DNA from 3 places in the Crassaminicella indica genome. Region 2 is predicted to be linked to each of the others. Evidence: riboswitches for the same ligand, from Rfam matches in the RefSeq annotation. Region 2 holds a riboswitch; each other region holds the start of a gene.
What was found. Region 2 has a riboswitch for thiamine pyrophosphate ahead of thiS (sulfur carrier protein ThiS). Riboswitches for the same ligand answer to the same signal wherever they lie in the genome.
Positions count from the first base shown of each region.

Region 1: it holds a riboswitch for thiamine pyrophosphate, as region 2 does, so the genes downstream of both, KVH43_RS08125 (thiamine-binding protein) here and thiS (sulfur carrier protein ThiS) in region 2, are expected to answer to the same signal.
Region 3: it holds a riboswitch for thiamine pyrophosphate, as region 2 does, so the genes downstream of both, thiD (bifunctional hydroxymethylpyrimidine kinase/phosphomethylpyrimidine kinase) here and thiS (sulfur carrier protein ThiS) in region 2, are expected to answer to the same signal.

Region 1 is NZ_CP078093.1:1,727,719-1,735,750, forward strand. Features, by position in the region: gene KVH43_RS08105 (2-hydroxyacyl-CoA dehydratase) at 1-2,752, shown strand, start outside; gene KVH43_RS08110 (DUF2975 domain-containing protein) at 2,912-3,406, shown strand; gene KVH43_RS08115 (helix-turn-helix domain-containing protein) at 3,418-3,645, shown strand; gene KVH43_RS08120 (TlpA family protein disulfide reductase) at 3,659-4,258, shown strand; TPP riboswitch at 4,333-4,442, shown strand; gene KVH43_RS08125 (thiamine-binding protein) at 4,505-4,795, shown strand; gene KVH43_RS08130 (ABC transporter permease) at 4,767-5,645, shown strand; gene KVH43_RS08135 (ABC transporter substrate-binding protein) at 5,545-6,549, shown strand; gene KVH43_RS08140 (ABC transporter ATP-binding protein) at 6,563-7,318, shown strand; gene KVH43_RS08145 (DUF1659 domain-containing protein) at 7,466-7,690, shown strand; gene KVH43_RS08150 (DUF2922 domain-containing protein) at 7,724-7,939, shown strand.
Region 2 is NZ_CP078093.1:833,957-841,988, reverse strand. Features, by position in the region: gene hpdB (4-hydroxyphenylacetate decarboxylase large subunit) at 1-1,414, opposite strand, end outside; gene KVH43_RS04025 (3-hydroxybutyryl-CoA dehydrogenase) at 1,821-2,660, shown strand; gene KVH43_RS04020 (sigma 54-interacting transcriptional regulator) at 2,818-4,521, shown strand; TPP riboswitch at 4,585-4,683, shown strand; TPP riboswitch at 4,732-4,841, shown strand; gene thiS (sulfur carrier protein ThiS) at 4,936-5,130, shown strand; gene thiF (sulfur carrier protein ThiS adenylyltransferase ThiF) at 5,132-5,938, shown strand; gene KVH43_RS04005 (thiazole synthase) at 5,950-6,726, shown strand; gene thiH (2-iminoacetate synthase ThiH) at 6,726-7,829, shown strand; gene thiC (phosphomethylpyrimidine synthase ThiC) at 7,848-8,032, shown strand, end outside.
Region 3 is NZ_CP078093.1:234,039-242,070, forward strand. Features, by position in the region: gene lon (endopeptidase La) at 1-1,735, shown strand, start outside; gene yihA (ribosome biogenesis GTP-binding protein YihA/YsxC) at 1,725-2,348, shown strand; gene KVH43_RS01275 (M3 family oligoendopeptidase) at 2,374-4,053, opposite strand; TPP riboswitch at 4,302-4,411, shown strand; gene thiD (bifunctional hydroxymethylpyrimidine kinase/phosphomethylpyrimidine kinase) at 4,509-5,309, shown strand; gene thiE (thiamine phosphate synthase) at 5,311-5,949, shown strand; gene KVH43_RS01290 (dicarboxylate/amino acid:cation symporter) at 6,250-7,440, shown strand; gene KVH43_RS01295 (Na+/H+ antiporter NhaC family protein) at 7,472-8,032, opposite strand, start outside.

The DNA.
Region 1 (8,032 bases), 890 kb from region 2:
AAATATAGATGTAGCTGATATTTCAGCAGGCATATCCATATCTGTCATTAAAAATGCACTATATAAAGTTATAAGAATGAGAAATCCAAAGGATTTAGGAGAAAAAATTGTTGTACAGGGTGGAACATTTTATAATGATGCTGTTTTAAGAGCTTTAGAAAAAATCATTGGAAAAGAAGTGATAAGACCTGATATTGCAGGAATTATGGGTGCTTTTGGTGCAGCACTTATTGCAAAAGAGCAATTTAGTACAGGATATGAAAGTAAATTATTAAAGATGGAAGAGCTTACAAATTTTAAAACAGAAATATCTATGAAAAGATGCGGATTGTGTGGAAATAATTGTCTTATTACAGTTAATCATTTTTCAGATGGAAGAGAGTTTATATCAGGTAATCGTTGTGAAAGAGGAGCTGGTATAGAAAAAAAAGAAAAGTCAATTCCAAACCTTTATGCATATAAGTACAAAAGAGTATTTAATTATAAACCATTATATAAGGATAAGGCAAAAAGAGGGATAATAGGTATTCCTAGAGTCCTTAATATGTATGAGGATTATCCATTTTGGTATACTTTCTTTACCCAATTAGGATATCAAGTAATTCTTTCAGGTCGTTCATCGAAAAAAATATACGAACTTGGGATGGAAACTATTCCATCAGAAAGTGTATGTTATCCAGCAAAGCTTGTACATGGTCATATTATGGATCTAATTAATAAAGGAGTTAAAAAGATTTTTTATCCATGCATTCCCTACAACAAAAAAGAAGATAAGGATGCAGGAAATAACTATAATTGTCCTGTAGTTACCTCTTATGCAGAGGCTATTTATGCTAATATTGATCCTTTAAAGAATGGAGAGATTATGTTTTATCATCCTTTTCTACCAATAGATGATGAAAAGAGAATGGAAAAAAGATTGATAGAAGAGCTGTCAAGAGAAAATATTCCTAAAATGGATATAAAAAAAGCTGTAAGATTTGCTTATAAGGAGCTTGAAGCTTATCGATATGATATAAGGAAAAAAGGTGAAGAGGCTTTAAAATATATAGAAGAAAATCAACTAAAAGGAATAGTCTTAGCAGGAAGACCGTATCATGTGGACCCTGAGATTAACCATGGGATTCCAGAGCTTATAGAGTCTTTAGGCTTTGTAGTACTTTCTGAGGATAGTGTGAGTCATCTTACAAAACCAGAAAGACCTCTGCGTGTGGTAGATCAATGGGTATATCATTCAAGACTTTATAGAGCTGCTACCTTTGTTGCAAAAAATAAAAACCTAGAGTTCGTTCAGCTAAACTCCTTTGGCTGTGGCTTAGATGCTATTACTACAGATCAAGTACAAGAGATATTAGAAAGATACGGAAAAATATATACCTTGTTGAAAATAGATGAAATAAATAATCTTGGAGCTGTAAGAATTCGTATTCGATCTCTTCTTGCAGCTATTAAAGAAAGAGATAAGAGAAATTTTGAACCAAAGAAACTTTATGAAAATGATGAAAGGGTGCTGTTTACGAAGAAAATGAAAAAAAATCATACGATTTTAGTTCCACAAATGTCACCTATTCATTTTCAGTTTTTAGATGTAGGATTTAAAAAAGCAGGATACAATGTGGAAGTTTTAGGAGATGTAGGAAAATCTGCTATAGATGAGGGACTTGCATATGTGCATAATGATGCATGCTATCCAGCAATTATTACAATAGGACAGATTATGGAAGCTTTAAAATCAGGAAAATATGATTTGAACAATACTTCTGTTATGATATCCCAAACAGGTGGAGGGTGTCGTGCAACCAATTATATAGCCTTTTTAAGAAAAGCATTAAAGGATGCAGGCATGGAGCATATACCGGTGATTTCAATAAATGCATCAGGACTAGAGAAAAATCCAGGGTTTAAGCTAAAGCCCACTACACTAGATAATTTAATGATGGGGCTTATTTATGGAGATCTTTTAATGAGAGTTTTATTAAGAGTTCGTCCTTATGAAAAAATAAAAGGCTCAGCCAATGCTTTGTATCAAAAATGGGTAAAAAAATGCAAAGAAAGCTTACTTAGAGGTAGGAAAAAGGATTTTAAAGAAAATATAAAAAAAATTGTTGAAGACTTTGATAATTTACCAATCGATGAAGATTTAGTAAAACCAAGAGTAGGTGTAGTAGGAGAAATACTAGTAAAATTTCATCCAGATGCGAATAATCATGTGGTAGACTTTTTAGAAGCAGAAGGAGCAGAGGTAGTTGTACCAGATCTTACGGATTTTTTATTATACTGTGCGTATGATCGCAAAACAAAGTATGAAAAATTGTCTGGAAGCTTTATAGGAATGATTATGGGAAACATTACTATAAACGGGATTGAAACTTATAGAAAGGATATGAGAAAGCTTCTAAAGAAGAGCAGTCGGTTTGAACCTCCAAAAGAAATTTATGAGTTAGCTCATCTTGCAAAAAAACATTTATCCTTATGTAATCAAACAGGAGAAGGTTGGTTCCTAACAGCAGAAATGGTGGAGTTAATAGAAAGTGGTACAGAAAATATCTTGTGTCTTCAGCCATTTGCGTGTCTTCCTAATCATATTACAGGAAAGGGAATGATTAAGGAGCTTAGAAGAAGCTATCCAAAAGCCAATATTGTGCCTATTGATTATGATCCTGGTGCAAGTGAAGTGAATCAAATCAATCGTATAAAGCTTATGCTTTCAGTAGCCTTCAAAAATTTAGAAAAGGAAGAAAGCTATGCATAATAAAAGGACTTCTCAGGAGAAGTCCTTTTAATGTTAGTGTATTTAGAATTATAAAAAAAGCGAGGAAACAATAAGTTATCGTTTTTCGATAAAAAAATATTGAAAAACATTTTATAGCATGGTAATATAGATTAGTAAAATAATAAGGGAGGTATGTGTATGAGGTATTATGGAAAAGGATCTTTAACTAGTGCTTTAAAGATTTTGTTAAATATTTTGCTTACTATTGGGGTTGGAATGTTTATCTATTTATCCATTCATGTATTATCAAGTAATGATTTAAATATAAGTTTGATCAGAAAAAGCATTATTTATACTTTGTTTGTAATAGGCAGTATTTCCTTGATGATGATTATTTTTCATTTAAGACAAATTTTAGATTCTTTAATATATGTAAATCCATTTATAAGAGAAAATGTAAAAAGATTAAGAAATATAGCTATAGAATGCTTTATTATTACAGGATGCTATTTGATTAACTTTTTTATAAATCCTAAATATGTAGATTTTAATCTTATAACTATAGATATGAAAGGCGTTCATACAGATATGGAATTTTTTATATTTTTCTTTTCGGGTTGTTTTATTTTAGTATTATCAAAAGTTTTCCAGCAAGCTGTTGAAGTAAAAGAAGAAAATGATTTTACTATTTAGAGGAGGTTGCTATGGGGATTGTTATAAATTTAGATGTGATGATGGCAAAGAGAAAAATCTCTCTTACAGAGCTTGCAGAAAGAGTGGGGATTACAAATGCTAATTTATCTATACTTAAAAATAACAAAGCAAAGGCTATAAGATTTACAACATTAGAAGCTATATGTAGAGAACTTAATTGTCAGCCAGGGGATTTATTAGAATATGTTCCTGATAAAAAAAAATCAGAGATTTTATAAACTGGAGGTAAAGATGAAGAAGCCATTCAAGATATTATTAATAATTTTAGCAAGTATAATTTGTTTATTGGCAGTAGCGGTTATAATAGGACCAGCTGATCCTATCATGTTAACAGAAGAAGAAGAATCACAGCAGTATGAAGAATATAATGAAAAATTTAGTAATCTTAATATATCAGGATTTGAAACGAAAGATCTGAATAGTGAGAAAATCACTTCAGATATTTTTAAGGATTATAAAATTACTATGGTGAATATTTGGGGAACTTTTTGTAGCCCTTGTGTAGAAGAAATGCCGGATATAGGAAAGGCTTATAAAAATTTACCTAAAGGATCAAATATTATAGGCATATGTGTTGATGCTGGAGATGATGAAGATACTGTAGAAGCTGCACAAAAAATCATGAAAAAGTCAAATGCTGATTTTCGTGTTTTGATTCCTGATGATGTGTTGAAGAAGCAGTTGTTAGATTTCGTGACTTTTTTTCCTACTACAATATTTGTAGATGAGAAGGGAAATATTGTGGGAGATGTATATAATGGAGGACGTTCAGAAGAAGATTATAGGAAAGCGATCATAGAAAAGCTTAAAATGGTAGAAAATACAAAATAAATATTTATAAAATACACCTTGAGTAGAAAAGTATTGATTTTATTCAAAAAAAGTATATACTAAAAATAGTAAATAAAATAATCAATGGGAGCTGATGTTTTTGGCTGAGAGGGAATAAAAAATATTCCGACCATGAGACCTGATCTGGGTAATGCCAGCGTAGGGAATGCACATAAAAACTGCTGCCTATTCTGAGCAGCATTTTTTTGTTGGAAAAATTTTAAAGATTTAGAGAGGAGCGAAAAAATGGCAAATGTAAACGTAAGTATACAGGTTTTGCCTGTAGTTTTAGAAGAAAGGATATATCCCGTAGTAGACAAAGTGATTGAGCTTATTGATAAAAGTGGTGTAAAGTATGAAGTAGGGCCTATGGAAACTACCATGGAGGGAGATTTAGATAAGCTTTTAGACATTGTAAAAAGAGCACAGGAAATTTGTGTAGAAGAAGGAGCCAGTAGAGTTATTTCTATGGTAAAAATTGACTATAAACCAGAGGGCGTGACTATGCATGAAAAAGTGGGAAAATACAGGAGATAAAGTACTACCCATTGCTTTTATTGTTTTTTTAATTATTTTATGGGAAATACTTATAAAAATATATAATATACCAAAATATATACTTCCAGCACCATCTTCTATAATAAGTGCTTTGATCGAATATAGGCAAATTTTGTGGGAACATACAAAAACTACTATTGTTGAAGCTAGTATAGGCTTTGTTATAGCTACTATATTTGCAATTTTTGCAGCAGGACTGATGAATAAGTATGAACTTCTGAAAAAAATCATCTATCCGATATTTGTCATATCCCAGACTGTTCCTATTATTGCTTTAGCACCTCTTTTTATGATTTGGCTGGGATTTGGGATTTTGCCCAAAATTGTAATTGTTGTGTTGGTTTGTTTTTTTCCTATTGCTGTAAGTGTTATAGAAGGACTAGAGACTGTAGATCAAGATCTTATCAATTTGATGAAGGTTATGGGTGCAAAGCCTTTTCAAATATTTATAAAGGTACAGATGCCAGCCACACTGCCAGCATTTTTTTCAGGGTTGAAAATTGCAGCTACTTACAGCATTATGGGTGCTGTTTTGGCAGAATGGATTGGAGCTAAAAGTGGTTTAGGAGTATATATGACTCGTGCCATGAACTCTTTTCGTATAGCAGCTTTATTTGCAGATATATTTGTCGTGGTGATCTTAAGCATTGGCATATTTCAATTGATTGAAAGAGTTTCAAAAAAAATTATGCCGTGGAATCAGCAAACAAATCAAAGGAGAGATTTACATGTTAAAAAAAGTAAAAAATTTATTGATCGTTCTATTGGTAATGGTTTTAGGTTTATCAGGTTGTGCCGAGAAGAAAGAGGAAGTACAAAAGGAAGATAATAAACTTCAAAAAATTACGGTAACACTAGATTGGACGCCAAATACAAACCATACAGGTCTTTATGTTGCAAAGGATAAAGGATATTATAAAGATATGGGACTAGATGTTGAAATTATTCAACCAGCAGAAGGAACTGCAGAACAGCTAGTAGCATCAGATAAAGCACAGTTTGGTATAAGCTATCAAGAGCAAGTAACATTAGCTAGAGTAGAAGATGTTCCTGTGGTATCTATTGCGGCAGTTATACAGCATAATACATCAGGCTTTGCATCTTTGAAAGAAAAGGGGATTAAAACACCAAAGGATTTTGAAGGAAAAAGATATGGTGGTTGGGGTTCTCCTATCGAGAAAGCAACGTTAAAGGCACTGATGGACAAGCATGGAGCAGATGTAAAAAAAGTTCAAATCCTTACTAGTGGGGCAACAGATTTTTTTGCTTCAAGTAAAAAGGATATTGATTTTGCATGGATTTTTGAAGGATGGACAGGGATTGAAGCAAAGCTTAAGGGAATTGAACTAAATTATATTGATTTAGGAAAAGAAGATTCTGCTCTTGATTATTATACACCTGTTATTATCACTAATGAAAAAAATATAAATGAGAAGAAGGATTTAGTAAAGAAATTTATGGAAGCTACAAGTAAAGGATATGAGTATGCTATAAAAAATCCTGTTGAGGCTGCTGATATTTTATTAAAATACGCACCAGAATTAAATAAGGAGTTAGTTGTTGAAAGTCAGAAATTCTTGAGTGATAAGTATAAGGCAGAGGCAAGCCAATGGGGAATTCAGAAAAGAGAAGTATGGGAAAATTATACAAATTGGCTTTTCGATAGAGCTTTAATTGCAAAGAAAATTGATATAGACGCTGCATTTACTAATGAATTTTTACCTAAAGAATAAGGAGTAGAAAGAAATGCAAACACCTAAAATTAGGTTAACTAATGTGCATATGGATTATATTTCCAAAAGAGATGTCTTAAAGGTATTAGAGAATATCAACTTATATGTAAACAAGGGAGAATTTGTTTCCATAATAGGTCCTAGTGGCTGTGGAAAAAGTACTTTGTTTCATATTATTACAAAATTAGAGAAAGCATATGAAGGTTTAGTAGAAATAGATGGAGAACCTTTAGAAAAATCTAATCAAAGAGCAAGTTATATGCACCAAAAGGATTTACTAATGCCCTGGAGAACGCTCATAGATAATGTGATATTGCCTCTTGAAATTCAAGGAAAAAATAAAAGAGAGGCAAAAAAAGAGGTAAAAAAGTATTTTGATACTTTTGGATTAGAAGGATTTGAACAAGCATACCCTAATGAATTATCAGGTGGGATGCGACAAAGGGCTGCACTTCTTCGAACATTCTTAGTAGATAGTGAGCTTTTGCTGCTTGATGAGCCATTTGGAGCATTAGATGCAATTAATCGTTCAAAAATGCAGGAGTGGCTTCTTGACATATGGCGTCAATTTAAAAGATCAGTTCTTTTTATTACTCATGATATAGAGGAAGCAATTTATTTATCAGATAGAATTTATGTACTTAGTCAAAGACCTGCAAGAGTTTTAAAAGAAGTAAGAATAAGTTTTGAAAGACCGAGGAAAAAAGATATTGTTGTTACAGAAAGCTTTTTAAACTATAAAAAAATATTGATGGATGCATTAAAATAATGAAAAGATCAGGCTTAAGCAAGTGTATGAGTCTGATCTTTTTTTATTGGAGAATATGATAGCAATTAATTTAACAGATATTTTTATTTTTTGATACTAAACTTTTTTAAAAAATATCATCTATATAAATGAAAGGAGGAGATAAATATGGCAGTAAGTGTAAAAATGGGTCCTTCAAAGCTAAAGATTACTTTTAGTAATGGAATGGATGACAATGGAAATGAAAAAAAGAGAAGCAGAACCTATTCAAACATCAAGCCTACTGCGAAGGATCAAGACATCTATGATGTCGCAACTACCTTGATTGGGCTGCAAAACAGCAAAGCCCTTGAAGTTGAAAGGGTAGATGAAAAAGAAATAGTAGAAGCTTAGTCAGAAAGCAAATAAGAAAAGGAGGTGTTATGATTGTTAACAAAGAGATTAGAGATGATTTTTCAAAATCAAGGTGGCAAAACTACAAAAATATCTGTAGACAATGCAAAGGAGGATTTGACAAAAGAGCAAGTAGAATCAGCAATGCAGGTAATAATTGATAAGAACATATTTCAAACCAACAGTGGTGAGCTAACAGGTATTGATTCTGCAAGAATTGTTACAACAGATATTGATGAAATCATTTAATAAAAAGTAGCTTGGGGAATCCCAAGCTACTTTTTATTAAAGAAGTATATATTTTTTGCATTTATAAAAATTCATCCATTGAAGCTATAAAAA
Region 2 (8,032 bases):
CTGTTTTATCACATTCAATACATTTTAATAAGAATTCTTCTGGCAATTTTTCATCATAAAGAACTGACAAAGTCGGCTGTGGAGTTGCACAAGTAATCCCTGCTTCTACAATAAGCATTTCAAGAGGGTTTGTAGCAGATTTACCATCTCTTGTCAAACCACCGATGCTTAAGTTATTAAAAGTATTTCCAGAAAGAACGCCACCTACAACTCCAGTAGATGCAAAACAGTCAATACAAGTCATTTTAATTCTGTGAAGCTCTAAAAGCTCAAGAACTTCTTTTTCTGTAATACGACCAGCATCTATATCTTGTTCAAACCACGGATAAAGAATTTGTCCGAGTCTTCCAGGAGATAATCCAGAAATAGCATCTTCATTTAAGCAAGCGATGTGTACAATATAAGTAAGCTGAAGGGCTTCTCTAAAGCTGCGAGGTTGTTTGTGAGAAATCCATTCTAAACAAGATGATATTTCCTCATACTCTTTTTTCTGAACAGGATCTACAGTTGCTGATGATAGTCTTTTTGCTTCTTTTGCATAATTTAGAATCCAAGCTTGCACACCTTCTAAAACTATTTTTACAGCTTCATAGAAATACAAACGGTCCATACCAATAAGACCATCACCACCTGCTCGTCCTGCAACCTTTTTCTTACAATCCTCAGCCATTTCAATAAGGGCATCAAAGCCGTACTGTAGAGGATAGTAATAGTTAATGATTTCACGTCCTTGTGGTAAAGTAAATCCAGAGTCAAACATACAAATAAGAGATCTCATTATGTTTTCTTTCATTTGATATTCTGGAACCATCTGTTCATATTTATGACCCAAATCATCTACGCTTCGTCCAACCCATTCTTTAGCCAACTTTACTAATACAGGGATTTCTTCTTTGCGCATTCCAAATTTACCAGCTATAGAAACTACATTGCCAAAGCTTTCTGTAACATTTCCACCGCCTGTACCAAATTTGCTTAATTCTCCTGCACTAGCACTTCCTCTTTCTAATGCTTCTTTGTAAAGTTCGTCCTCTTTTGCTACAAAAAATCCCTCTGATAACCATGGCATTGGGAAGGAACCTCTATAATAGCTTGCTTTTTGCATAACAAGCTTTTCACCAGGGAATATAACAGGAGTTAGATGAGAAAAAGCACATTTCAATGCTTCTGCACGTCTGACAACTGTAACTTCACCTTCTAATTCATTCCATTTACGGGTGTACCAATAAGGAAATTCAGTATTGGCAGAAGATAATGTGTCGTAATAAATGTCTCTTAATTTTTTTGCGCGTTCAGTAGGTTCTTTTTTTACTTCTCTATCGATCATTTTTTCTGGTGCGCTCCCACCAGCTTGGAAATTGATGGGTAACCCTTTTGCTGCTAAAATATCTGCTAATTTTTTTTTAGTTCCCATCAAAACCCCCCCTTTTTTTATTTGAATTTTTATGAAAAAAGAAAGCTAAGCTTTACATATAATAATGTGTATTGTATTTGCGAAAAGAATATGACAGATTTACATAAAAATAATTTTTTGAAACGAGTGTAAATCAAAAGAAATATGTAAACTTAATTTACACATATGAAGTATGTGTAGGATGCAGTAAAATCTCATTATAGTGTTTACTTAATTTACAAAACAGCACTTGTAGATAAAGGTATAAAAGTAAATGAGTAAATGAATATAAGTAGTTCAAATGAAAGCAACGGATTAAAACTTTTATGAATAAAATAAAAACTTGGTATAAGATTTGCGTAGTAGATTTTATGATACTGAAAAAATTATAAAAGCAATTTATAAAATAAAATTTGGGAGGTTCTTTATGGAAAAGATTTGTGTAATTGGTGCTGGAACAATGGGATCAGGAATCGTACAAGCTTTTGCGCAAGCAGGATACCAAGTGATCATGAAAGATATTCAAGAAAGTTCTTTAGAAAGAGGACTTGAGATGATCACAAAAAATTTAGAAAAGTGTATTAAAAATGGAAAAACTACTGAGAAAGAGAAAAATGAGATATTAGGAAGAATAACAACTACTACGGGGATGGATATAGTAGATGTAGATCTAGTAGTAGAAGCAGCAGTAGAATGTATTGAAAAAAAGAAAGAAATATTTGCAGAGCTGGATAAAGTTTGTAAAAAAGAAACTATTTTAGCTACTAATACATCATCACTTTCCATAACAGAAATAGCTACTGCAACTAATAGACCTGATAAGGTTATAGGAATGCATTTTTTTAATCCAGTTCCTGTTATGAAGCTTGTAGAAGTTATAAAGGGAGTTGCTACATCTGAAGAAACTAAAAATAATGTTTTAGAAATGACTAAAAAAATAGATAAAATCCCTGTAGAAGTAGAAGAGGCCCCAGGGTTTGTAGTAAATAGAATTTTAATTCCTATGATTAATGAAGCTATTGGTATTTTAGCAGAAGGTATTGCAAGTGCTGAAGATATTGATAAAGCTATGAAATTGGGTGCAAATCACCCTATAGGTCCTTTAGCTTTAGCTGATTTAATAGGAAATGATGTGAATTTAGCGATCATGGAAGTGCTTTACAAAGAATTTGGAGATCCAAAATATAGACCTCATCCATTGTTGAAAAAGATGGTGAAGGGAAATCTTTTAGGTAGAAAGACAGGGAAAGGATTTTATCAATATTAAAAATAATAATCTCTTGATACGTGTATCAAGGGATTTTATTAGCTTTAAATATACGCAAAATTCGACAAGTTTTGAGAAATTCAAAATATATGATATAATTTCAGTGAAATTGTATAAAGTATGCTTTGTAAATATATTGTCCTTGCTTTGAGGAGGGCTGAGCATGAGTAAATACTTTGATGCTTTAATTAATAATATTCCTGATGCACTTTTAGCAATAGATCAAGCTGGAAATATAATGGTCATGAACCAGCGTGCTGAAAAATTACTTGATTTAAAAAAAGAGGATATTATAGGAAAACATATTCACAAGATTATTCCAAACTGTAGACTTCCTATTATTGTGAAAACAGGAAAAGAGGAATTAAATAGGAATGTTTGCATCAATAAAAGACAGTATAGAATGAGTATGATGCCAATGATATTAGAAGGAAATGTTGAAGGAGCAATGGCTTTATTCCATGATATTACTAATTATAGAAAAATGAGCAAAGAAATGGATAAGGATAAGATATATATAGAAATACTAAATACTATTTTGGATACAGCCAATGAATGGGTTACTGTTGTTGATGAAAATGGAATCATTACTATGATGAGTAAAGCCTATAAAGAATTTTTAGATATATCAGAGCCTGAAGGAAAACATGTAGCAGAGGTTATTGAGAATACAAGACTTCATGTTGTATTAGAAACTGGAATTATGGAAGTGGGAGAAATTCAGGAAATAAAAAATAAAAGAATGATCTCTATGCGTGTTCCTATTAAAAAGGATGGAAGAATTATTGGTGCAGTTGGAAAGGTTATGTTTAAGGATATAAGAGATTTTCAAACACTTAGTAAAAAAATATCCAAACTAGAGAAGGAGATTGCTTACTATAAAAGTGAACTTAATAAGGAGAGGTCTGCAAAATATTCCTTTCAAGATTTAGTAGGAGAAAGTCCGAGTATGAGTATTGTAAAGGATATGGCAATGAAAGCAGCAAAAACGAGTTCTAATGTTCTTATTACAGGAGAGAGTGGAACAGGTAAGGAGCTTTTTGCTCATTCTATTCATAATGCTAGCAATAGATATTTAGGACCTTTTGTAAAAATAAACTGTGCAGCTATACCAGCAGAATTACTAGAATCAGAATTGTTTGGATATGAAGAGGGTGCTTTTACAGGTGCTAAAAAGGGAGGAAAGGAAGGGAAATTTGAGCTTGCAAATGGAGGAACGATTTTGTTAGATGAGATAGGGGATATGCCTTTTGCTATGCAGGCAAAGCTTTTAAGGGTTCTTCAGGAAAAAGAGGTAGAAAGACTTGGAGGGAATGTGATTCGAAAAATAGATGTTAGAATTATTTCATCTACGAATAAAGATTTAGATGCTCTAGTGAAGAATGGTGAATTTCGTGAAGACCTTTTTTATAGATTAAATGTAATGTCTATTAAGATACCTCCTCTTAGAGAAAGAAAAGAAGATATAGAAGCCCTTGCTAATGAACTTAAAATGAAATTATCTAATAGATTAGGTATTTATGTAGAAGGGATTTCTCAGGGAGCGATAGAAATATTAAAAAAATATGCTTGGCCTGGAAATATAAGAGAGCTTGAAAATGTTATTGAAAGGGCTATAAACCTTTTAGATTCAGACTTAATAATAAAACCAAAGCATTTACCAACAAGACTTACTAAAAATGATAAAAAAAACTATCCTATAGGAAATAAGTCATTAAAAGAGATGGTAGAAGAAATGGAGAAAGATATGATAGTAGCCTGTTTGAAAGAGAATAATGGAAACAAATATCAAACAGCGAAATCTCTTGGAATTAGCCGTGTAGGACTTTATAAGAAATTGAAGAGATATGGATTAGAATAATTAGGTATATAATCAAAAACTTTACAAAATCATAATTAAGGATTACAATAAAAGAGAATAGAATAGAAATGCTAGGGGTGCCTTTTGGCTGAGAGGGAGAAATCCTAACCCTTATAACCTGATGCAGTTAATACTGCCGTAGGGAAGCTAAAGATAAAAATGATTATTTTTAAAGCTTACCCTAGGGTAAGCTTTTTAAAATGGAAAATTTTATAAACTATGGGGAGCTCATGTTGATGGGCTGAGAAAGAGATGAAATCTCTGACCCGTATAACCTGATTTGGGTAATGCCAACGTAGGGAATATTTTGTACGCTATTATTTAAAGTGCGAATTCTCTATGAATTCGCACTTTTTTAATATATTAATTTTAATGTGTTTTTGGGATAAAGCGTAAAAGAAAGGAGGGAAAAGCATGATAATCAATGGAAAAGAAATGGATTTTGATTCAGAGATAACTATTTGTGAGATGTTGAAAAAATTAGATTTGAATGAAGAAAAGGTAGTTGTAGAAGTAAATCTTACAATTATTCCAAAAGAAAAATATAATGAGCATGTATTAAACAAAGCAGATAAAGTAGAGATCGTAAGCTTTGTTGGAGGTGGTTGATTTGAAAATATATGTAAATGAAAAGCCGGTTATTGTAAATGAAAGATCTACAGCCTTTGGAATTCGTGATTTTGTAAAAAAGGAAGCAGATATTGTTGTTTTAAACGGATTTATTTTAAGAGAAGATGCACCTTTGAAGAAGGATGACAGACTTACTCTCATTATAAGAGGAGAAATTCCAAATGAAGAGGAGTTAGAAGCTTTACTAGTAGCTAGACATACACCGGGAGTTCATGAAAAAGTAAAAAAGGCATGTGTAGGGATTGCAGGACTTGGGGGACTTGGTTCAAATGTAGCTGTCTCTTTAGCAAGATTAGGAATAGGAAAACTAGTGCTTATAGATTTTGATGTAGTTGAGCCAAGCAATTTAAATAGGCAGCAGTATTTTACAAAGCATATAGGAATGAAAAAAACAGAAGCAATAAAAGATGTCCTAAAAAATATTAATCCTTTTGTAGATGTTGAAACAAAAGATTTATACCTTGATGAAAGCAATATAAAGGATTGCTTTGAAGATGCGGATATTATTGTGGAAGCATTGGACAATCCTATGTGTAAAGCAACTTTAGTCAATACAGCTTTATCTAAGCTTCCTGAGAAATATATCGTTGCAGCCTCTGGAATGGCTGGATATTTTTCGAATAATACAATAAAAACAAAAATAGTGAGAGATCGCTTCTATTTAGTTGGAGATGAAATATCAGAAGCAAAGCCGGGCTGTGGACTCATGGCACCGAGAGTTGCTATCGCCGCAAATCATCAAGCGAATACAGTGCTTAGGATTATTTTAGAAGAATATGAAGTTTAGGAGATGATGGAATGGATTTATTGAAAATTGGAGGAATTGAATTAAAAAGCAGATTGTTCATTGGGACTGGAAAATTTCCGAGTAAAAAAATTATACCTGATGTTATTAAAAGCTCTGAAACTCAAGTAGTTACAATGGCGGTGAGAAGAGTTGATCTTGAAGCTAAGGAAGAAAATATCCTTGAATATATTTCCAAAGATGTTATATGGCTTCCAAATACCTCTGGAGCAAGAAATGCAGAAGAAGCTGTGAGGATTGCAAGACTTGCAAGGGCTATGGGCTGTGGTGATTGGGTAAAGATTGAGGTTATATCTGATCATAAGTATTTACTTCCTGATAATCAAGAAACTATTAAAGCAACGGAAATTTTATCAAAGGAAGGCTTTGTTGTACTTCCTTATATGAGTCCTGATCTTATGAGTGCAAAGAGATTGGTAGATGCAGGTGCAGCAGCAGTAATGCCTTTGGGGGCACCTATAGGAACAAATAGAGGAATTAGGACGAAGGAGCTTATTGAGATTTTGATTGACGAAATAGATTTACCAATCATTGTAGATGCAGGAATTGGAAAGCCATCAGAGGCGGCTGAAGCTATGGAAATGGGTGCAGCAGCAGTTTTAGTAAATACAGCTATTGCTACTTCTGATGACCCTGTAAATATGGCAAAAGCATTCTCTCTTGCAGTAATAGCAGGAAGAACTGCATATCTTTCAAAATTAGGAGCTACTAAAAAATGTGCTATTGCTTCTTCTCCACTTACAGGATTTTTGAATGAAGGTGAGTTTTGATGGGCTTTTATGATGTTTATATAAATTTTAAGGATTTTGATTATGATGCTTTTTTTGAAAATGTTACATCAACAGAGATTAAAAGAATACTAAATAAAAATAAAATAAATATTTATGATTTTTTAGCACTATTGTCTCCAAAGGCAGAAAGTTTTTTAGAAGAAATGGCACAAAAGGCACATGCTTTATCATTACAGCATTTTGGAAAGACCATATTATTATTTACTCCAATGTATATAGGAAACTTCTGTGTGAATAGATGTGCTTATTGTGGGTTTAATGTGGATAACAATATTAAAAGAAAAAAATTATCCCCAGAAGAAATAGAAAGGGAAGCTATTTCTATTGCTAAAACAGGACTTAAGCATATTCTTGTTTTAACAGGAGAATCCCCTAATGCTACACCAGTATCTTATATTATAGATGCAGTAAAGATTCTAAAGAAATATTTTGATTCTGTTGGGATTGAAGTATATCCCTTAACGCAAGAGGATTATGAAAGAATGGTAGAAGCAGGGGTAGATAACTTAGCTGTTTATCAAGAGGTATATGATGAGAAGATTTACGATCGGGTACATATATCAGGACCTAAAAAAGATTATCATTTTAGATTAGATACACCTGAAAGAGGATGCAAAGCTAAGATGAGGAATGTGAATATTGGAGCTCTTTTAGGGCTAAATGAATGGAGAAGAGAAGCTTTTATGAGTGGACTTCATGCTAATTATCTCCAAAACAAATACCCAGATGTATGTATTAGTATATCACCACCTCGTATTCGTCCTCATGCAGGATGCTTTGATGAAGTTCATAATGTGAGTGATAAAAATATTGTTCAGTATTTACTAGCTTTAAGGATTTTTATGCCATATTTAGGGATTACATTATCTACTAGGGAAAGAGCAAGCTTTAGAGATCACTTAATCCCTCTAGGCGTTACCAAAATGTCTGCAGGGGTAAGCACAGAAGTAGGAGGACACAGCAGTAATGATAAGGGAGAAGGACAATTTGAGATATCAGATAATAGAAGCGTAGAAGAGATGAAGAATGTTATTTTATCAAAAGGGTATCAGCCAGTATTTAAGGATTGGATGCAAATATAGAAAAGGAGAGGAATAAAAATGACATATACAACACAAATGGATGCAGCTAGAAAAGGTATAATCACAAAGGAAATGGAGCTTGTATCAAAAAAGGAAAATATAGATGTAGAAGTTTTAAAAAATTTGATTGCAGAAGGGAAGGTGATTATTCCTGCAAATAAGAATCATAAAAGCTTAAATCCAGAGGGGGTTGGAGAAGGATT
Region 3 (8,032 bases), 600 kb from region 2:
AATAGAAGTATTAGAGATTGAAAGAGATATTAATGTTCGCGTAAAAAAGCAAATCAATAAAGTTCAAAAGGAATACTATTTAAAGGAACAATTAAAAGCAATTCAAGAGGAATTAGGAGAAGAAGGAGATTTTTACGAAGAAACAGAGGAATACAAAGAAAGAATCAAAAAAGCAAAGCTTCCTAAAGAAGTTAAAAAGAAGGTAAATAAGGAGCTTAATAGGCTTTTTAAATTATCTCCAAGCTCCGCTGAAAGTGGTGTAATCAGAAATTATGTAGATTGGATTTTAGAGCTTCCGTGGGCAAAGGAAAGCAAAGACCGAATTGATATTAAAAAAGCAAAAGTCATATTAGATGAAGATCATTATGGACTAAAGGATGTTAAAGAAAGAATTTTAGAATATCTAGCAATAAGACAGCTGTCTAAAAGTATGAAAGGACCTATTCTTTGCTTGGTAGGCCCTCCTGGAGTAGGAAAGACTTCTATTGCAAAATCTATTGCGAGAAGTTTAAATCGAAAGTTTGTAAGAATGTCTCTTGGAGGTGTTCGAGATGAAGCAGAGATTAGAGGTCATCGCCGAACTTATGTAGGAGCTATACCGGGAAGAATAATGGCTTCAATCAAAGAATGTGGTTCTAAAAACCCTGTATTTCTATTCGATGAAATTGATAAATTGAGTCATGATTTTAGAGGGGACCCAGCATCTGCATTATTAGAAGTACTAGATCCTGAACAAAATAAAGAATTTACAGATCATTATTTAGAAGTTCCATTTGATTTATCTAAAGTAATGTTTATTACAACAGCAAATAGTTTAGGAACTATTCCAAGACCTCTACTTGATAGAATGGAAGTTATAGAGGTATCTGGATATACAGAAGAAGAGAAATTAAAAATTGCAAAAAAATACCTACTTCCTAAGCAAAAAAAAGAGCATGGGCTTGAAGAAAATAATCTTCAAATATCAGAACAAACACTTCGAGATGTAATTAACTACTATACAAGGGAATCTGGTGTTAGAAATTTAGAAAGACAAATTGCCACATTATGTAGAAAAGCTGCAAAGAAAATAGTTGAGAAGAAGATAAAAATTGTTCGAATAAATACCAGTAATCTAATTAATTATCTTGGAAGAAAAAAATATAGATATGAAAAGATTAAAGAAAATCATGAGATCGGTGTTGTAACAGGTCTTGCTTGGACAAGGGTCGGTGGAGATACTTTATCCATAGAAGTAACAACTATGAAAGGAAATGGCAAGCTTGTACTAACAGGTCAGCTCGGAGATGTAATGAAAGAATCTGCAAGAGCTGGAATTAGTTATATTCGCTCTAAGATTGAATCATTAAAGATACCAGAAGATTTTTATCAAAAGCTTGATATTCATATACATATACCAGAAGGAGCTATACCAAAGGATGGACCTTCTGCAGGAATTACTATGGCGACCGCAGTTATATCAGAGCTTACTAAAATACCTATTAACAAAAATGTAGCAATGACAGGAGAGATTACACTAAGAGGTAGAGTCTTACCTGTAGGTGGAATTAAAGAAAAAGTATTAGCTGCAAATAGAGCAGGTATTACAAAAATATTATTACCTATTGATAATGAAAAGGATATAGAAGATATCCCAGAAAATGTAAGAAAGAAATTAACATTTGTACTTGTAGAAAATATGGATCAAGTTTTAGAACATGCATTAGTTCGGAAGGAAGAAAATGATGAAGATTAAAAGTGCAGAAATTATTATAAGTGCAGTAAAAGAAGAACAATATCCTCAAGATGATCTACCAGAAATTGCTTTAGCTGGCAGGTCAAATGTAGGAAAATCATCTCTTATCAATCTTTTAGTAAATAGAAGAAAACTAGCTAGAACTAGCTCTAGCCCTGGAAAAACTCAAACTATTAACTTTTATGAGATAAATAAACAGTTTCGATTTGTAGATTTGCCAGGATATGGTTATGCTAAAGTAGCTAAAGCTAGCAAAAAACAATGGGGAAAAATGATGGATACATACTTAAATAATAGAAAAAATCTGATAGATGTTTTTCAGCTTGTAGATATTCGTCATGCTCCTACACAACAAGATAAGCATATGTATAGCTGGATTAAGCATTTTGGCTTTAATGGTATTGTTATTGCTACAAAATTGGATAAAATAAAAAGAGGCCAAAGACAAAAGCAGCTAAATATTATACGAAAAGAGCTTTGCATGGAAAGTGAAGATATATTATTGCCTGTTTCTTCAGATACTAGAGAAGGAAAAGAAGAGCTTTGGCAGTTCATTACTGAAATTTTTAAAGTAAATGGATTTGATTTTGAAGCAGAGCAGACAATTAAGTAAATCAAAAAACACTATGTATTTACAACTACATAGTGTTTTTTAAATATTTTTCTATTTCTTCAGCAACTGACTTTATACTTTCATCTTTAAAAGGAGAATCTAAATTGGCAAGGTCTACTAATTCTAAAAAGGATTTACTTCCTCCAGCCCTACAAAGCTTTAGATAATCTTTCCATGCTCTATCAAAATCATCTCTTGATTTTTTTAAAAATTGGAATGCACAGATTTCTGCTAATACATAATCAATATAATAAAATGGATTTTTAAATATATGTCCCTGTTGGTACCAATACCCCCCATTTTCTAAAAATTCATTTCCATCATAGTCCCTATGAGGAAGATATTTTTTCTCTATTGCTCTCCACATATTTTTCCTTTCCTTCGGTGTTGCATTTGGATGTTCATATACATAATGTTGAAATTCATCTACAACAACACCATAAGGAATAAACAAAAAAGCTTCGGTTAAATGACCAAACTTATATTTCTTCACATCTTCAAAAAATAGTTCCATCCACGGATAAGTAAAAAACTCCATGCTCATAGAATGTATTTCACAAGCATCTAAAGTCGGAAAATGATATTCAGGTATATCATACTGTCTACTTTCATAAACTTGAAAAGCATGACCTGCTTCATGTGTCAATACATCTATATCATCTCCCGTACCATTAAAGTTTGAAAATATAAAAGGAGCTTTATATTTAGCAATATATGTACAATATCCTCCTGGAGCCTTTCCACTCCTGCTTAAAGCATCTATCAATTCATGCTCCATCATGTATTCAAAAAATATTTTCGTTTCATTAGATAATGCTTCATACATTTTCTTTCCAGCTTGAAGTATCGCCTTAGCATCTCCTTTAGGTTTTGCATTCCCATCTAAAAATATAAGGATTTCATCATAATATTTCAAGCTTTCTAAATTTAATCTCTTTCTTTGCTTTTCTCTTAATTTTGTAGCCACAGGCACAATATATGCTTTTACTTGCTCTCTTAAAAATTTAACCATGTCTGCATCATAATCTGTTCTAAGCATACGAATATAACCAAGCTCCACAAAATTGTCATAGCCTAGCTTTTGAGCCATAGTTGTTCTTACCTTTACTAACTTATCATATATTTCATCAAACTTTTCTTCATTTTCCTTGAAAAAGTTATATTTTGCTTCATTAGCTCTCTTTCGCAGCTTTATATCCGATGACATTTGAAAAGGTCTTAACTGTGGAAGAGTTCTCTCTTTCCCTTCAAAATATATTTTAGCTGATGATAAAAGCTTAGTATATTCGCTCATCAGCTTATTTTCAAGCTTTAAATCATCAATAATCTCTGGTGAAAAGCTCTTCACCTTAAGCTTTGCAATATTAAAAAGCTGCTCTCCCCATTTTTCCTTTAAATGCTCTTTATATTTTGAATTCACTAATGCATCATAATATTTGGCAACTAATCCTTCATAAATAGGACTATTTTCATCAAAATAGTTTTGTTCCTCTTCATATGCTTTATCTTGGGTATTTATCGTATATCTGATATAAGCAATCTGCTCCATAGACTCAAATTCATTTCTTAATTCATTAATCTTTAGCATCAAAGCATCTTGTTCTTTGTAATTTTCTGCTTTAATAAAAGCATTTAACAATTGATTAAATTGTTCCTCAAAAGCTTTTATATCAGGTCTTTTGTATTCGTATTCACTGAATTTCATCATTTCACCTTCCTAACCAAAAACTGTATTTATTTTTTACACTCAACACTCATAAAAATAGTTCATTCCATGAAAAAATAATAAACCTTCAAAACTCACTTCATTAAGAAAATGAAGGTTATTATATTATACTTAACAAATATATTATAACATAATAGCTGATACAAAGATTATCTATCCACTTTTTATATATATTTCTAGCTTGTAAATTTTTTGTAATCGTAGTATCATAAAATCAAATAGAATATTCCAAAAGCTAGGGGAGCTGGTAAAACCAGCTGAGAGTAAGAATGTCGATTCTTTGACCCTTTCACCTGATCTGGATCATGCCAGCGTAGGGAAGCAATACATAAAGTAAAATGATTGCACTAATCCTTGTTGGATGAGTGCTTTTTATTTTTATCAATAAAATCGGAATGCTTATTTCTCTTCATTCTTAAGAAAGGAGCAATAATATGAAGCATTGTTTAACTATTGCAGGATCTGATAGCAGCGGAGGTGCAGGAATTCAAGCAGATTTAAAAACATTTTCAGCCCACGCTACATTTGGTATGAGTATCATTACAGCAGTTACTGCTCAAAATACACAAGGCGTCTTTGATGTACAAGATATTACCCCAACTGTAATTGCCAATCAGATCAAAGCAATTTTTGATGATATTCATGTTCACGGTATAAAAATTGGAATGGTATCTAAAACAGAAACTATTGAAATAATTGCCAATACCCTTAAAAAATACGACCTTCCACCATTAGTACTAGATCCTGTTATGATTTCAAAAAGCGGATATAATCTATTAAAGCCAAAAGCAAAAAAAGCACTCATTGAAAAATTACTGCCTATGACCACGTTAATTACGCCAAATCTTCCAGAAGCAGAGGAAATATTAGGCTACAAAATAGAAGATTTAGAAAAAATGAAACTAGCAGCAAAAGACTTACATTATCTAGGTCCTAATTTTGTATTAGTAAAAGGCGGACATCTTTCAAAAACAGCCACAGATGTTTTATATGATGGAAAAGAATTTTATTTATTTGATCAAGAAAGAATCAAAGCCACCCATACTCATGGTACAGGATGCACCTTATCATCAGCTATTACTGCCAATTTAGCAAATGGAATGCATATTTATAAAGCAGTAAAAAAAGCAAAAGAATATATCACAATAGCTATTAAACATGGATTTTCTATTGGTCATGGAGTAGGTCCTACACATCACTTTTATGAACTTTATAAAAAGGCAGGTGTTTTATAAAATGCAAAAATACAGCATATCAAAAACAATGCATAAAACCATTTATTTAGTAACAGATGATGCTAAAATGGATTTTGATACACTTTACCATAAAGTAGAAATGGCTCTTGACGGAGGTGTAAAGCTTTTACAATTAAGAGAAAAAAAATCTTCATCAAGAGAATTTTATAATAATGCTCTCAAAATGAAATATTTATGCAAAAAATATGATATACCACTGATTATCAATGATCGAGTAGACATTGCTCAAGCCGTAGATGCTGATGGTGTTCATTTAGGACAAAGCGATTTACCATTAACCGTTGCTCGAAAAATATTAGGTCCTGAAAAGATTATAGGTATATCAGCAAGAACTGTAGAAGACGCTATGCTTGCTGAAAAAAATAATGCTGACTATCTAGGTGTTGGAGCTGTATTTCCTACCAGCACTAAAAATGATGCAAAGGTCATATCAGAAAAAGTTTTTCACGACATTCAAGCTAAAGTATCTATTCCTATTGTAACCATTGGTGGGATCACATTAAATAATGCATCAACACTTATCAATAGAGGAGTAAATTGTATTGCTGTAGTTTCTGCAATATTAAATCAAGATAACCCAAAGGAAGCTGCAATATACTTGAATAATTTATTCAAATAACTCTTTCTTCATTTATATGAAATTAACATATTTTCTTCATAAAAAAAATCCCCAATATTTTGCATATTCGGGATTTTACCTTTCTTGAATATTTTTTCATTTTGTCTTTATAAAAAATATCTATTATTCAATGATGTTTTAATGATATTTCTTATATTATTACGAAATAGTTTACAATCAAGAAAATAAGTTGTATCATATGCATAGAAAAATAATATAAAAAGTAGAAAATGTTTTTCACTTCAGCTATTCACTTTTTTATTATATTTCTATCAGTATTTAAAAGGAGGTCTTGCAGAAATGAGTAGTAAAAAAGAACTTGGATTAATACCTAAATTATTAATAGGTATTATAGGTGGAATTATTTTAGGTCTAATGGTAAATGAACAAATCATGGGAATTATTACAACTATTAAAGAAATTCTCGGCTCATTTATTTTCTTTACTGTCCCTTTGGTTATATTTGGATTCATTACGCCAGCTATAACAGGGTTAAAAAACAATGCAAGCAAAATGCTAGGAACTTTTCTTTGTATATCCTATTTATCTGCAGTAGGTGCTTCTACTTTTTCAGCTATTGCAGGATATATCATCATCCCTCATTTACATATTGCAAGCCAAGCAGAAGCTTTGATAGAGCTGCCTAAAACAGCATTTGAATTAAATATTCAACCTATAATGCCTGTAATGACTGCATTAATCCTAGCAATTTTAACAGGTATATCAGTTATATGGACAAAGTCTGAAGCAATGGAAAAACTCTTAAATGAAATACAAAGCATGGTCTTATCCATTATTAATAAAATCGTTATTCCTATTCTTCCTTTCTTCATTTCAGCAACATTTGCAGGCTTAGCTTATACAGGTAGTCTGACAAAACAATTACCTATATTCTTAAAAGTGATTGTTTTAGTATTAGTAGGTCATTTTATTTGGTTAACCATTCTTTATTTGATCGCAGGAGCTGTTTCAAAGCAAAATCCTTTAGAAGTTTTAAAATATTATGGACCAGCTTATTTAACAGCAGTAGGTACTATGTCTAGTGCTGCTACATTACCTGTTTCATTAAGATGTGCCCATCGTTCAAAGGCATTAGTACCAGAAGTTGTTGATTTTGCGATTCCCTTAGGCGCAACAACTCATCTTTGTGGATCTGTATTAACCGAAACATTTTTCTGTATGACTATATCAAAAATCCTTTATGGTACATTACCTTCAGTCAGTACCATTATATTATTTACAGTACTATTTGGTATATTTGCAGTAGGAGCACCTGGTGTCCCTGGAGGAACGGTTATGGCATCTTTAGCTATTGTAACAGGTGTATTAGGATTTGATTCATCTGGAGTAGGATTATTAATTGCCATATTTGCATTACAAGATAGTTTTGGAACTGCTTGCAATATTACGGGAGATGGTGCATTAGCATTAATGCTAAGAGGTCTTTTCTACGATAAAACTGGAAAATCTAAAGCACATACAACTGCATAAAAAAATCCTCACTATTTGAGGATTTTTTTATCTATCTTTCAAAGCTTAAATTTTTAACCATACTTTTCTTAACCTTAGGAATACCAAATACAATTGCTAATAATGCACATATTCCCATTAAATATGGATAATATAAATATTTCATAATCGCAAAAGATGACGTTCCAGCAACACTTGCTGCAACCAGTAGCTGTGCTCCGTATGGAATCATACCTTGGCAAAAGCATGAAAAAGTATCTAATATGCTTGCTGCACGTCTTGGGTCTACATCATATCTCTCTCCTATATCTTTTGCAATAGGTCCTGCCATAACAATAGCAATAGTATTATTAGCTGTACAAATATCAACCACGCTCACTAGCATCCCAATACCTAGTTCTGCACCTTTTTTACTGTGAATTCTCTTTGTAATAAAAGCTAGCAAGAAATCTATTCCTCCATTATATTTTATCACTTCAACCATTCCACCAATTAAAAGAGAAATAATAATAATTTCAGACATTCCCATAATACCTTTTCCAACTGCTTGTACAAATCCCCATACATCAAAGGCACCCGTAGCGATTCCTACAGCTCCTGCAAATAATGTTCC